Regions from separate parts of the Tardiphaga sp. 172_B4_N1_3 genome, predicted to be linked through region 3. Evidence: predicted binding sites of a transcription regulator. Region 3 holds the regulator's gene; each other region holds the start of a gene.
The links. Region 3 encodes PhoB, which activates phosphate uptake and scavenging genes when phosphate is short. Its sites were predicted from a motif close to TGTCATNNANCTGTCAT; they were not measured.

Region 1 (4,163 bases), 210 kb from region 3:
TTCGAATCCATCGCGCGTTCCTGGACGCGCTGATTGTCGCGATACGTGCCCGACTGCTGCAGCAGCTTGTCCACGAGAGTGGTTTTGCCGTGGTCAACGTGGGCGATGATAGCAATGTTGCGAAGGTTCATAGGTCTTCTTCTGGTTACGGTCTGGGTGCCCTTGAGCGGGTTCAACAAGACATGCTCGACAACAAAAGGCTTATGCCTTGCGCTCGAGCGCGTTCGATAACTGCCTCGTCTGAAAACGCGCTGGGGCAATCCCTCCAAAAGCAAACCCGGCCAGAAGGGGCCGGGTACTCGGACGCGTTGCGGCGCAATATAGGGGGAAATCGCCGAAAAACAATGCGAATCTGCCAAATGGTTAGCCCAATTTCGGGTCCAGAACCGTGGCCCAAAGGGCCATATCGGCCCGATCCCGCAGGGTAACGGTCATTTGGCCGCTTTGGCCGTCGATTTTGACGTGACCGAAGAACTGCATGCCGGCCGACGGGGGCAAATTCTGCTTATCGGGCCCCGGCGCCTTCACGAAACGGACCTCAGGACCGAAGGTATTGTCGAGCGCCGCCGGCCCGAAAGTTCCGGCGTGAAACGGGCCCGAAACGAACTCCCAGAACGGCTCGAAATCCTGAAACTGCGCCTTTTCCGGATTGTAGTAATGCGCCGCCGTGTAATGCACGTCGGCGGTCAGCCAGACCGTGTTGCGGATACCGGCCGATTTGATGAAGCGCAGGATATCGGCGATTTCCAGCTCGCGGCCCCGCACTGGTCCGTCGCCCTGCGCGATGGCCTCAGACCCGGTTTTGTCGGCGGCGTTGTCATAGACGACGAGGCCGATCGGCATATCCGAGGCGATGACCTTCCAGGTCGCCTTCGAGGCCATCAATGCGCGCTTCAGCCAGGCCATCTGCTCCGGACCGACGAAATACGCATCGGGACCATAGCTCTCCTGCAGGTTCGGGCCGTTGGGCCCACGATAGCTGCGCTCGTCCAGCATGAAGACATCGAGATGCGGGCCGTAATTCAGCGTACGATAGACGCGGCCAGGCTCGTTCGGATTGATCGAGATCGGATACATCTCGTGAAAGGCACGCGCACCGCGAGCCGCCAGCAGCGTGACGTCGCGCTCCTTGTAGGACGCGGGCAACTGCTTCGATGAAGACCAGTTGTTGGTGACCTCGTGATCGTCCCACTGGCCGAAGATCGGCACCTGCGCATTGAAGGCGCGGACATTATCGTCGAGCAGATTGTATTTGTGCGCGGCGCGGAATTCATCGAGCGTTTCGGCGACCTTCGCCTTCTCCGGCACCGTGATGGTGTTCTTCCAGATCGTGCCATCCGGCAATTTTGCTTCAGGCAGGATCGGGCCGTCGGCGTAGATCGTATCGCCGGAATGGATCAGGAAATCCGGATTATGCTTGCGCATGGTGGCATAGGTGACCATGCCGCCATCCTCGGCGTTGATGCCCCAGCCTTGGCCTGCGACATCGCCGCCCCAAACGAAAGACACATCGCGGCGATCAGCTGGCGCGGTGCGGAAGCGACCGATGACCGGCTCGCCAACGATGTCGGTATGCGAGAGATCGCGGAATTTGACGCGGTAGAAGATGTCCTGTCCCGCGGGCAGATTGTCGAGCAGCAGCTTCGCCGTGAAATCGGTTTCGGGCAGCGCCGCCATCGGCGGCAACATGCGCGCATTGCTGAAGGATTCGGTGGTGGCGACTTCCACCATCATCTGCGCCGGCCGATCCGCGCGCGACCAGATCTTGCCGCTGTTCGTCCCGACATCGCCGGACTGAATGCCATGTGACACCACCGGGCGATCGGCGGCGCGGCTGAGATAGGGCATCGCAAGGAAGCTTGCGCCTGCTGCGGCTGAGTGCGCGAGGAAGCGACGACGGGATAAACGTAGTGCCATGCGAACTCCTGATCCTGGCTCTGGCACCAGTGGCTCTAGGCAGATCGCTTGACGCTGCGATGACAGGTGATGCGCAATATCAACACCCGCCAAAGCAAGTTGCGAATGGCTGGCAGCTTGATTGACACATTTGGAAATTTCACCTTAACGTGAACGCGACGGTTCCCTTCGGGGATCAAAAGGGAATGCGGTGAGGGGATCCCCCGATTCCGCGGCTGCCCCCGCAACTGTAAGCGGCGAGCCTGCGCCAAGAGCCACTGGGTGTTCACCTGGGAAGGCGGCGACAGGCACTGACCCGCGAGCCAGGAGACCTGCCGCCAGTCGTGGTCACACGCGAGCACATTGGGCGGGGTGTCCTGGTGGAAGTCACACTGCCTGTTTGAAAGCGGCGGGGCGACTTGGTTTGCGGTGACGTGCCACGTAACCGCGAGTCCTGTTCATGACCTCCGTTTCTCCCGTTGCATTGAAGCGACATACTCCCTTTCTTTATTCTGTTGCTCTCTCCTGCTTGTTGTGTCCGAGCGAAAGCTGGTCGCAAACCTCACAGTCGAGCCAGACGCTCGATCCTGTTGTCGTTCAGCCGTCAGCGACACCTCAACGCGCACGCCGCGCCACGAACGGCAATGCATCGCGCGCTGCGCGCTCGCGGCAGCAGCGCAATGTCGCCGCCAATACCGGCGCGCCGGTTGCCACGCCGACAGGCCCCGTCTTCGCAGCGCCGACGCTCAACCTCACTGGCACCACATCCACCGGCAGCCGCCTCGGCCTGACGCGCCTGCAGACGCCGGCCAGCGTCGAGGTGATCTCCGCCGAGACCATGGCCGAACGCGGCCAGCAGAACGTGCTCGACGCGGTGACGCAGAACGCCACCGGCATCACCGCCATCGGAGATCCGGGCAATGGCGGCGTCGCCTACAGCACCCGCGGCTTCTCCGGCACGGATTCGGTGAAGATACTGCTCGATGGCACGCGGCTCTATGTCGGCGCGGGCACCGTGAACTTTCCGTTCGACACCTGGTCCACCGAGCGTATCGAGGTGCTGCGCGGTCCGGCCTCCGTGATGTTCGGCGAAGGCGCGGTCGGCGGCGCGATCAACATCATCTCGAAGATGCCATCATGGATTCCGCGCAATCAGGCCGAGATATCGCTCGACAGCAACATGGAACGCCGCATCGCCGTGGACAGCGGCGGTCCGATCAACAAGGACGTCGCCTATCGCATCACCGCCACCGGCAACATGTCGGACGGCTGGGTCGACCGCGGCAACAGCTCGAACATAGCGCTGCATGCTGCCGTGCAGGTCAAGCAGACCGAAGACGTGGTCTGGACGATCTCGACCGACTACGGCGATCGCCAGCCGATGCGCTATTTCGGCACGCCGTTGATCAACGGCCAGTTCGATCCGGCGCTGCGCTTCAAGAACTACAATGTAGGCGACAGCACCATCCGCTGGCAGGATAGCTGGAATCAGGTGAAGACCGAGTGGCAAGTGGCCGACGGCATCTCGATCCGCAACACGTTGTACTACCTGTACAGCAAGCGGCACTGGAAAGAGCTCGAAAATTATGCGTTCAATCCGGCCACCGGCCTGATCGACCGCAGCACCTATCTGGAAATCTTCCACGACCAGCAACAGATCGGCGACCGCTTCGACGCCACGTTCAAGGGCCATGTGCTCGGGATGGCCAACGAATTCGTCGCCGGTTTCGACGTCAACCGCATAGATTTCAAGCGCTCGACCAACTCGCCCTATGGTGGATCGTCGTCGGTCGACGCCATCAATTTCAATCCTGGCCTGTACTTCAGTCCCGATCCGCTCACGTCGGACTTCTCCAGCGTGACCAACCAGTACGCGGTGTTCGCCGAGAACCGGTTGTCGGTCACCGAGCAACTGTCCTTGATCGCCGGCGTTCGCCAGGACCAACCGACCGTCGAGCGGACCGACGTTCGCAATGCCGCCAACAGCTACAGCCGGGACTATTCTTCGACCAGTTGGCGCGCCGGTGTGGTCTACACACCGATCAAGGATCTGGCCTTTTACGGCCAGTATTCGGTCGCAGCCGATCCTGTGGGCGGCCTAATCACGGCGAGCAACGCCAACGCCAAATTCGATCTGGCCACCGGCAAACAGGTGGAGATCGGCGTCAAGCAGTCGTTCTGGGGCGGCCGTGGCGAGTGGACGCTGGCGGGCTATCAGATCGTCAAGAACAACCTGCTGACGCCGGACCGAACTGACCCGACACTGA
Region 2 (4,163 bases), 550 kb from region 3:
GGGTGCTGACGGCAACGTACCGGAAGGCGGCATGACCAAGCACTGGCCCGATGGCGAAGCGATGTCGATCTACGACGCCGCGATGAAGTACCAGGCCGAGCAGGTGCCGTTGGTCGTGTTCGGCGGCGCCGAATACGGCAACGGCTCGTCGCGCGACTGGGCTGCGAAGGGCACCCGTCTGCTCGGCGTTCGCGCCGTGATTACCGAAAGCTTCGAACGTATTCACCGATCCAATCTGGTCGGCATGGGCATTCTGCCGCTAACCTTCGAGAACGGCTCATCGTGGAAGAAGCTCGGCCTCAAGGGCGACGAGAAGGTCACGATCCGCGGCCTGACCGGCGACATCAAGCCGCGCCAGCAGATGGTGGCGGAAATCGTGTCGGCCGATGGCTCACTCCACAAGGAGACGCTGCTCTGCCGCATCGATACGCTGGACGAGCTCGAATATTACCGCAATGGCGGCATCCTGCATTACGTGCTGCGTCAGCTTGCAGCCTGACGCCCATACGTGGTGTGACGTAGTGCCTCACCGCGAAGTGAGTGGCTAGTGAACAGAAGGCGGCCTATGAAGAGCCGCCTTCTGGCGTTTGAGGGCATGAACGTGTTAGCGACACCAATGTGCGACACCGTCTGTTATGTGTCTCACCTCGAGCGTGGCAAAACCTCATGAAATCCTTTGGCGGCATATCGCAGTGGACCGGCGCGCTCAGCGTGTGCGCCGCCATTGCAGCAAGCGGTAGCGCGCTGGCCCAGCCTAGGGCCGTGGTGGAGCTGTTTACCTCGCAAGGTTGCTCGTCCTGCCCGCCTGCAGACAAGATCATCGGCGACCTCGCCAAAGACCCGTCCGTGATCGCATTGAGCATGCCGATCGACTACTGGGACTACCTGGGCTGGAAGGACACGCTGGCCGACTCGCGTTTCAGCGCGCGGCAGAAGGCCTATTCACAGATGCGCGGTGATCGCGACGTCTACACGCCGCAAGTCGTCGTCAACGGCGCCACTCAGGTGATCGGCAGCGATGCCGATCGTATCCAGGGCGCGATCAGCGAAACCAAGAAAGGCACCGTGATGACGGTGCCGGTGTCGATGTCGGTCTCCGGGAAACACGTCAACGTGTCCGTTGCCGCATCGAGCAATGCGCCCGATACAGCGCATGGCGAAGTCTGGATCTGTTCCGTGTCGAAGGCAGTGCCGATCACGGTCGGTCGCGGCGAGAATCGCGGCAAGCAACTGACCTACTACAATGTCGTCCGGAACTGGCTGAAGGTCGGTGACTGGACCGGCAACGCCGCCAACTGGACGCTGCCGCTGGAGAACATCTCCAGGGATGGCGTCGATGCCGCCGTCGTTTATGTGCAAGACGGCACGCGCGACAAGCCCGGCGCGATGCGCGGCGCGGCCTATACATCGCTACAGTAAGTCTTCAGATTGATAACTTCGGTAGCTGCTGCGCTTACGCGTGGCATGCCTGCATCATTGTGAGCCCTCGGCGAAAACTGGATTGCTTCGTCGCTTCGCCTATCGCAATGACGTTTGATGGTCTCGCAAAAGCATCCACCAAAAAGAAAAGGACCAACTTGCGTTGGCCCAGTGGGGATTAACTTCCTGCGCAGGGTCCGATCCCAACGACCGCGGGGGGCTGGGGGCTGAGGAATCCGAGACCGGAAGAACCGGACCCGACGCAGTATCTTCTTGTCGCAATCCAGAAGGGCGCCCGATGGGCCAAAATTTGGCGGCAATAAGATTCACCTGACGTTCCCGTGACGGGAAATTTCTACCATCGGGCCTGCGGATCGGCCCTTGCAGAGGACCGCGGTCGGCGCGATCATGTCGACGATATGACAGGAGGCGCTGCATGAATGTGATTCCGGGAGATACTGAGCCCACCGAGAATCGCGCGGCGACGGGCCAAGCCGCCGCATCACCCGCCACCGCGCCCGTCGTCAGCTTCAATCGCCTTGAGCTCAGCCGCATCCTCAATCTGTACGGCCGTATGGTCTCAGACGGCGAGTGGCGCGATTACGCCATCGACTTTCTGCGCGACCGCGCGGTGTTCTCGGTGTTCCGCCGCTCGTCGGAAGTGCCGCTCTATCGCATCGAGAAAGATCCGCGACTGGCGCGCAAGCAGGGCATGTATAGCGTGATTTCGGCCAGCGGCATGATTCTGCGCCGCGGCCAGGAACTCGACCGCGTGCTCCTGGTGATCGATCGCAAGCTGGCGGTAGTGTAATCGATTCGCAGAGCGTCAGGGAAGCGTGCGGGCGCCGTCGCCAAGTGCGAGCTGCATCGAAACGGTATCAAGCCAGCGATCGAACTTGAACCCGACATCGGTATGCACCCCAACCATCTGAAATCCGGCATTGCGATGAACCGCGATGGAGCCGGCATTCGCGCTGTCACCGATCACGGCGACCATCTGGCGGTAGCCGCGGCTCTCGCATTCGGCGATCAGCCGCGCGAGAAGTTTGCCGCCAACGCCTCGCCGTTGGGCTTTCGGATCGAGATAAATCGAATTCTCGACGGTAAAGCGATAGGCCGGTCGCGGGCGATGCGCGCTGGCATAGGCATAGCCGACAACCCGGCCTTCCAGCACAGCCGCGAGATACGGATAGCCCCCGCTCACCATCCCCTCGAAACGCCGCGTCATCTCGGCCAAATCTGGTGGGATCATTTCGAACGTGGCCGTGCCGAACTGCACCGCCTCGGCATAGATCGCGGTGATCGCGGGCAGATCTGCCGCCGTGGCGGGCCTGATTTCAATATCGGACATGGCGCTGAGACTATTTTTGCTCCGCCCAAAAGAAAAGCCCCAGCCTTTCGGCCGGGGCTAAGATCTTCTCTATGCTCTGAGCTTATTCGCGCTGTCCGAGCAGCTGCAGCAGCAGCGTGAACAGGTTGATGAAGTTCAAGTAGAGCGACAGGGCACCGGTGATCGCCGCGCGCTCGGCGATATCGCCGCCCTGCGAGGCGTAACCGTAGATGTAGTCATTCTTCAACCGCTGGGTATCGTAGGCAGTGAGGCCCGCGAAGATCAGCACACCGACGACCGACACGATGAACTGCAGCATCGACGAAGCGACGAAGATGTTCACGACGCTCGCGATGATGATGCCGAACAAGCCCATCAGCAGGAACGAGCCCATGCCCGTCATGTCACGCTTGGTGGTGTAGCCGTAAAGGCTCAGCGCACCGAACGAGGCAGCGGTGATGAAGAACACCCGCACGATCGACGTGTGCGTGTACACCAGGAAGATCGACGACAGCGAGATGCCCATCAGAGCCGCGAAGGCCCAGAACAGCAACTGCGCAGTAGCCGGCTTCAGCCGGTTAATGCCGAACGAGATGGCGAACACCATCACCAGCGGCGCCAGGATGAACACCCATTTCAGCGGGCTCACGAACATCGCGTAGCCGAACGGCGTCAGGTAGGAGCTGCCGATCCGCGCAGCGGCGCCCGACGGGTCGGTAGTCACGGCGGCCATGTACACGCCCAGAGCAGCCAGGCCGGTGATGGCCAGACCGATCGTCATGTAGTTGTAGATGCGCAGCATGTAGGAGCGCAGTCCGGCGTCCACGGCAGCGGCATCGCGCGCGCCGGCCCGGCCGAAGGGGGAAGCATAGTTACGGTCTAGATCCGACATGGTCGAAACCTCGATGTTGTCCGGCTGATCGCAAAGGGTTCGCGTCGCCGGTTCAAATTATATCCCAGATATCTGCGCTTCCTGACACTAAACTCGATTTCATAAAAAATCGACGTCATCTGCACTCGATGTCTGACCCAAAGGGTATGTGGTAAACTAACACATTCGCTGCAAGCTTCCACGCGTGGCGGAATGTCGCTCCGATTTGTATTCAGGCATCCTGGTAAACTTTCAGCCTGACGCAAGCTTGGCGATTTCTCAGTCATTTTGCACGAATCAGCCCGTGCAAAGGCTGCTTCGTGTCAAAACAGGTCACAAATTCCGTAACACGGTGGCAGGCTTCTGGTTCAAGGCTACCAACGTACCCACCAGGCCCAAACCCACTGTGACAATTAGCGCCGCCAGCACGACGCCAGCCGCGCTGCCAGCCTGCCAGACAAAGCTCAGCGTCATCAGGCGCGTGACGATCAGCCACGCCGCCACCGAGCCGGCGATGACCCCAAACACCGCCGTGGCCAGGCC
Region 3 (4,163 bases):
GAGGGCTTCTCGAAGATCATCGCCAGCGTCTTGTTCTTGAGCGGACGATCGGGCTCGGCATTCGAGCCATCCCGCCCTTTCAGCTTCGCCTTCATGGCGGCAGCCGCGTTCATGATATTGCGCAACTCGCTGGCCGGCACGGCCGTGAGATCGAGGAAGTGCCGCGGTGACGTGCTCATCACGCGGCTCCCTGCGTCTTTGCAGATGCCTTGGCGGATGAGCCGAGGGCCACGCAGGCCTGTTCCAGCCGCTGCACGGCCTGCTCGATCTCGGCCTCGCTGACGATCAGCGGCGGCAGGAAGCGCACTACATTGTCGCCGGCGCCAACCGTCAGCAGCTTCGCGTCACGCAATGCGGCCACGAGATCGCCGGCCGGCACGACAGCCTTGAGGCCGATCAGCAGACCTTCGCCGCGCACTTCGCTGAGCACATCAGGATGGCCGTCGACCACGCCCGCGAGTTTCTGTTTCAGCAACAGCGACATCTTCTTCACATGGTCGAAGAAGCCTGGCTTCAGCATGATATCGAGCACGGAATTCGCCGCGGCGACCGCCAGCGGATTGCCGCCGAAGGTCGAACCATGGGAGCCGGGCGCCATGCCTTCGGCCGCTTCCGCCGTAACGAGGCACGCACCGATGGGGAAACCGCCGCCGAGCGCCTTGGCCAGCGACATGACATCCGGCGTCACGCCGATGCGCTGATAGGCGAACAACTCGCCGGTGCGGCCCATGCCGGTCTGCACTTCGTCGAAGATCAGCAGGATGCCGTTCTTGTCGCAGAGTTCGCGCAATGCGCCGAAGAACGCGTTGCTCGGCGCGCGCACGCCGCCTTCGCCCTGCAGCGGCTCGATGAGAATGCCTGCGGTGTTCGGACCGATCGCCTTCTTAACGGCTTCGATATCGCCGAGCGGCAACTGATCGAAGCCGTCGAGCGGCGTGCCGTAGCCTTCGAGATATTTGGCAGCGCCGGTCGCAGCCAGCGTGCCGAGGGTGCGGCCATGGAACGCGCCTTCAAAGGTGATAATGCGCGTGCGCTCGGGATGGCCCTTGGAGAAATGATAGTGGCGGGTCACCTTGATCGCGCATTCCATCGCTTCCGCACCCGAATTGGCGAAGAACACGAAGTCGGCAAAGCTCTGTTCGCACAGCCGGGCCGCGAGGCGCTCGCCGTCCGGGCTCTTGAACAGGTTCGACATGTGCCAGAGCTTGGTGGCCTGCTCCTGCAATGCGGCGACCATATGTGGGTGCGCATGGCCCAGCGCGTTCACGGCAACGCCGCTGGTGAAGTCGAGATAGCGCTCGCCATCGGTTCCAATCAGCCACGCGCCTTCACCGCGCTCGAAAGCGACATCCGCACGCGCGAAAACAGGCAGCAAGTGAGCCTGAGAGAGGGGCGAAGACGTTGCGTTGCTGGTCATAACCGATCCGATCGAAAAGACTGCGGCCGCGTCGATGACAACTGTGCGAAATCGAACAACGGACCCTAGAAACGAAACGTGCCGCCCTTCTCGGGCGGCACGTGGGCATTATTCTATGTGTGCTGTGAAGACTGTCAACCGCGCACTGCGGCTTTCGAGTCACACGGAGTCGCAGAAAAAGCCGATTTTGCAGCTTTACTTGCAGAAGCATGTGGACGCGGCATGCCCGACTCTTGCGCGCGAGTCACGGCATATTGTAGCTTTTGCCTCGTCGGATACGACATCTCGTGCGGCGGTAGATCCTTTTGACACATCCAGTGCGGCGTAACAGCCGGACGCGAAATTCGCGCCCGGTGAGCGCTAAAGGATTCTGACCGCAGGGATTTTTGAAGTCTCAACTCGCAGCGCTGCCCGGTCAGGCCGGCGCTCACGAAGGGAAAACGGCGATGACGGTAATGACATGGACCGACGATCGCGTCGAACAGTTGAAGAAACTCTGGGAAGGCGGCCTTTCCGCCAGCCAGATCGCTGCGGAACTCGGTAACGTGACCCGCAACGCCGTGATCGGCAAGGTTCACCGCCTTGGCCTGTCCGGCCGTGCCAAGAGCCCCTCCTCGGCAGCTCCGCGGCAGCGCAAGGCGCGCCCGGTGCAGCAGATGGTACGCGTCGCCCGCCCGATGGCGCGCGGCAACACCGCGCTGGCCCATAATTACGAGATCGAGGCCGAGCCCGATCCGATCGCCTATGACAACATTGTGCCGATCAGCCAGCGCCTGTCGCTGGTCGAACTCAACGAAGCCACCTGCCATTGGCCGATCGGCGATCCGTCGAGCGCGGACTTCTATTTCTGCGGCGGCAAGGCCCTGGCCGGCGCCCCCTATTGCGCGCATCACTCGCGCATCGCTTATCAGCCGGCAAGCGACCGCCGCCGCGCAGTGCCAAAGCCGACGCGCTGAGCTGGAAAGCATCTAAACCAAATGAAAATGCCCGGTGATGAGCCGGGCATTTTTTGTTTGGGGCTTCTAACCTCGCCCCGCTTGCGGGGAGAAGGAAGATACCTACTCCGCCGCCTTGTCGAAGCGGTCATCCAGCGCGTAGCCGGCGCCGCGCACGGTGCGGATCGGATCGGGCTCACCGGCGGGGTTGAGCAGCTTGCGCAGGCGGCCAATATGCACGTCGACGGTGCGCTCGTCGATATAGATGTCGCGGCCCCAGACGCTGTCGAGCAACTGTTCGCGGCTGAACACGCGGCCCGGATGTTCCAGGAAGAACTCCAGCAGGCGATATTCGGTCGGACCGAGATCGATCGGACGGCTGGACCGCACCACGCGGCGCTTGTCACGGTCGAGTTCGATGTCGCCAAACGCCAGGACAGTAGCGAGACGCTCGGGAGCTGCACGACGGAGCAGGCCCTTCACGCGGGCCAGGAGCTCCGGCACGGAGAACGGCTTGACGATGTAGTCGTCGGCGCCGGTGGCGAGACCGCGAACGCGCTCGCTCTCTTCGCCGCGCGCCGTCAGCATGATGATCGGCAATGCCTTGGTTTCGGGCCGTGCGCGCAAGCGGCGGCACAGTTCGATGCCGGACAGGCCCGGCAGCATCCAGTCGAGCACCACGAGATCCGGCACCCGCTCCTTCAAGCGGGTGTCGGCATCGTCGCCGCGAGCGACGGTTTCAACATCATAGCCTTCGGCGTCGAGGTTGTAGCGAAGCAGCGTCGTTAGTGCCTCTTCATCTTCCACAACCAGAATGCGTGCATTCACAGCCATCTTGATCAATACCCTCAGTGACGTCCGACAAGTCTTTAAATCATGATCCTTGCGGAAGACTGGCTTCCACTTTTCCGGATCATGCTTCAGACCGTCGGCGTATTCGCGAATGTGGTCATGTCGCCCTTCGGGCGCTTGTCGAGGATCTGCTGGCCCTCGATCATGTAGAACACGGTTTCCGCAATATTGGTGGCATGGTCGCCGATCCGCTCGATATTCTTGGCGCAGAACATCAGGTGGATACAGAACGAAATGTTACGCGGGTCTTCCATCATATAGGTCAGGAGTTCGCGGAACAGCGAGGTGCAGATCGCGTCGATTTCCTCATCGCCCTTCCACACCGTCATCGCGGCGGGCAGATCATGTGCGGCATAGGCGTCGAGCACGGCCTTGACCTGGGTGGTCACGAGGTCGGTCATGTGCTCGAGGCCGCGGATCAGCTTCAGCGGATGGAAGTCGCTGTCGAGTGCATTGACGCGCTTGCCGATATTCTTGGAGAGATCGCCGATGCGTTCCAGATCGGTGGCGACGCGCAGCGCGCCGACGATCTCGCGCAAATCGACAGCCATCGGCTGGCGCTTGGCGATGGTCAGCACGGCGCGCTCTTCGATCGTGCGCTGCAACTGGTCGATCTCGGAGTCGGTGGCGACGACGCGGGCGCCAAGTGCGACATCCCGGCGGATCAGCGCGTCGACGGATTCGACGATCTGCCGTTCCGCGAGGCCACCCATCTCGGCGACGAGACGGGTCAGCTCCTGCAGATCGTCATCGAAAGCCTTGGTGGTGTGTTCAAAAGCCATCTCAAATTCCTCCCGCGAATATGTCGCGTCAGCCGAAGCGGCCGGTGATGTAATCCTGGGTGCGGCGATCGGTCGGCGACGTGAAGATCTTGTTGGTCTGATCGAACTCGATCAACTCGCCGAGATACATGAAGGCCGTGCTGTCGGAGACGCGGGCAGCCTGCTGCATGTTATGGG

Region 1: a site for PhoB is predicted at 1,966-1,982, ahead of AB7783_RS24210 (alkaline phosphatase D family protein). Genes of this name have one in related genera too.
Region 2: a site for PhoB is predicted at 1,828-1,844, ahead of AB7783_RS22535 (DUF2794 domain-containing protein). Genes of this name have one in related genera too.

What each region holds. Positions count from the first base shown of each region.
Region 1 covers NZ_CP197238.1:5,099,754-5,103,916, reverse strand. The annotation lists gene typA (translational GTPase TypA) at 1-131, opposite strand, end outside; gene AB7783_RS24210 (alkaline phosphatase D family protein) at 364-1,917, opposite strand; cobalamin riboswitch at 2,062-2,250, shown strand; gene AB7783_RS24205 (TonB-dependent receptor) at 2,426-4,163, shown strand, end outside.
Region 2 covers NZ_CP197238.1:4,763,490-4,767,652, forward strand. The annotation lists gene acnA (aconitate hydratase AcnA) at 1-499, shown strand, start outside; gene AB7783_RS22530 (DUF1223 domain-containing protein) at 667-1,419, shown strand; gene AB7783_RS22535 (DUF2794 domain-containing protein) at 1,856-2,230, shown strand; gene AB7783_RS22540 (N-acetyltransferase family protein) at 2,246-2,770, opposite strand; gene AB7783_RS22545 (Bax inhibitor-1/YccA family protein) at 2,853-3,641, opposite strand; gene AB7783_RS22550 (ABC transporter permease) at 3,954-4,163, opposite strand, start outside.
Region 3 covers NZ_CP197238.1:5,311,651-5,315,813, reverse strand. The annotation lists gene argF (ornithine carbamoyltransferase) at 1-179, opposite strand, end outside; gene AB7783_RS25155 (aspartate aminotransferase family protein) at 179-1,417, opposite strand; gene AB7783_RS25150 (GcrA family cell cycle regulator) at 1,864-2,373, shown strand; gene phoB (phosphate regulon transcriptional regulator PhoB) at 2,476-3,180, opposite strand; gene phoU (phosphate signaling complex protein PhoU) at 3,273-3,986, opposite strand; gene pstB (phosphate ABC transporter ATP-binding protein PstB) at 4,015-4,163, opposite strand, start outside.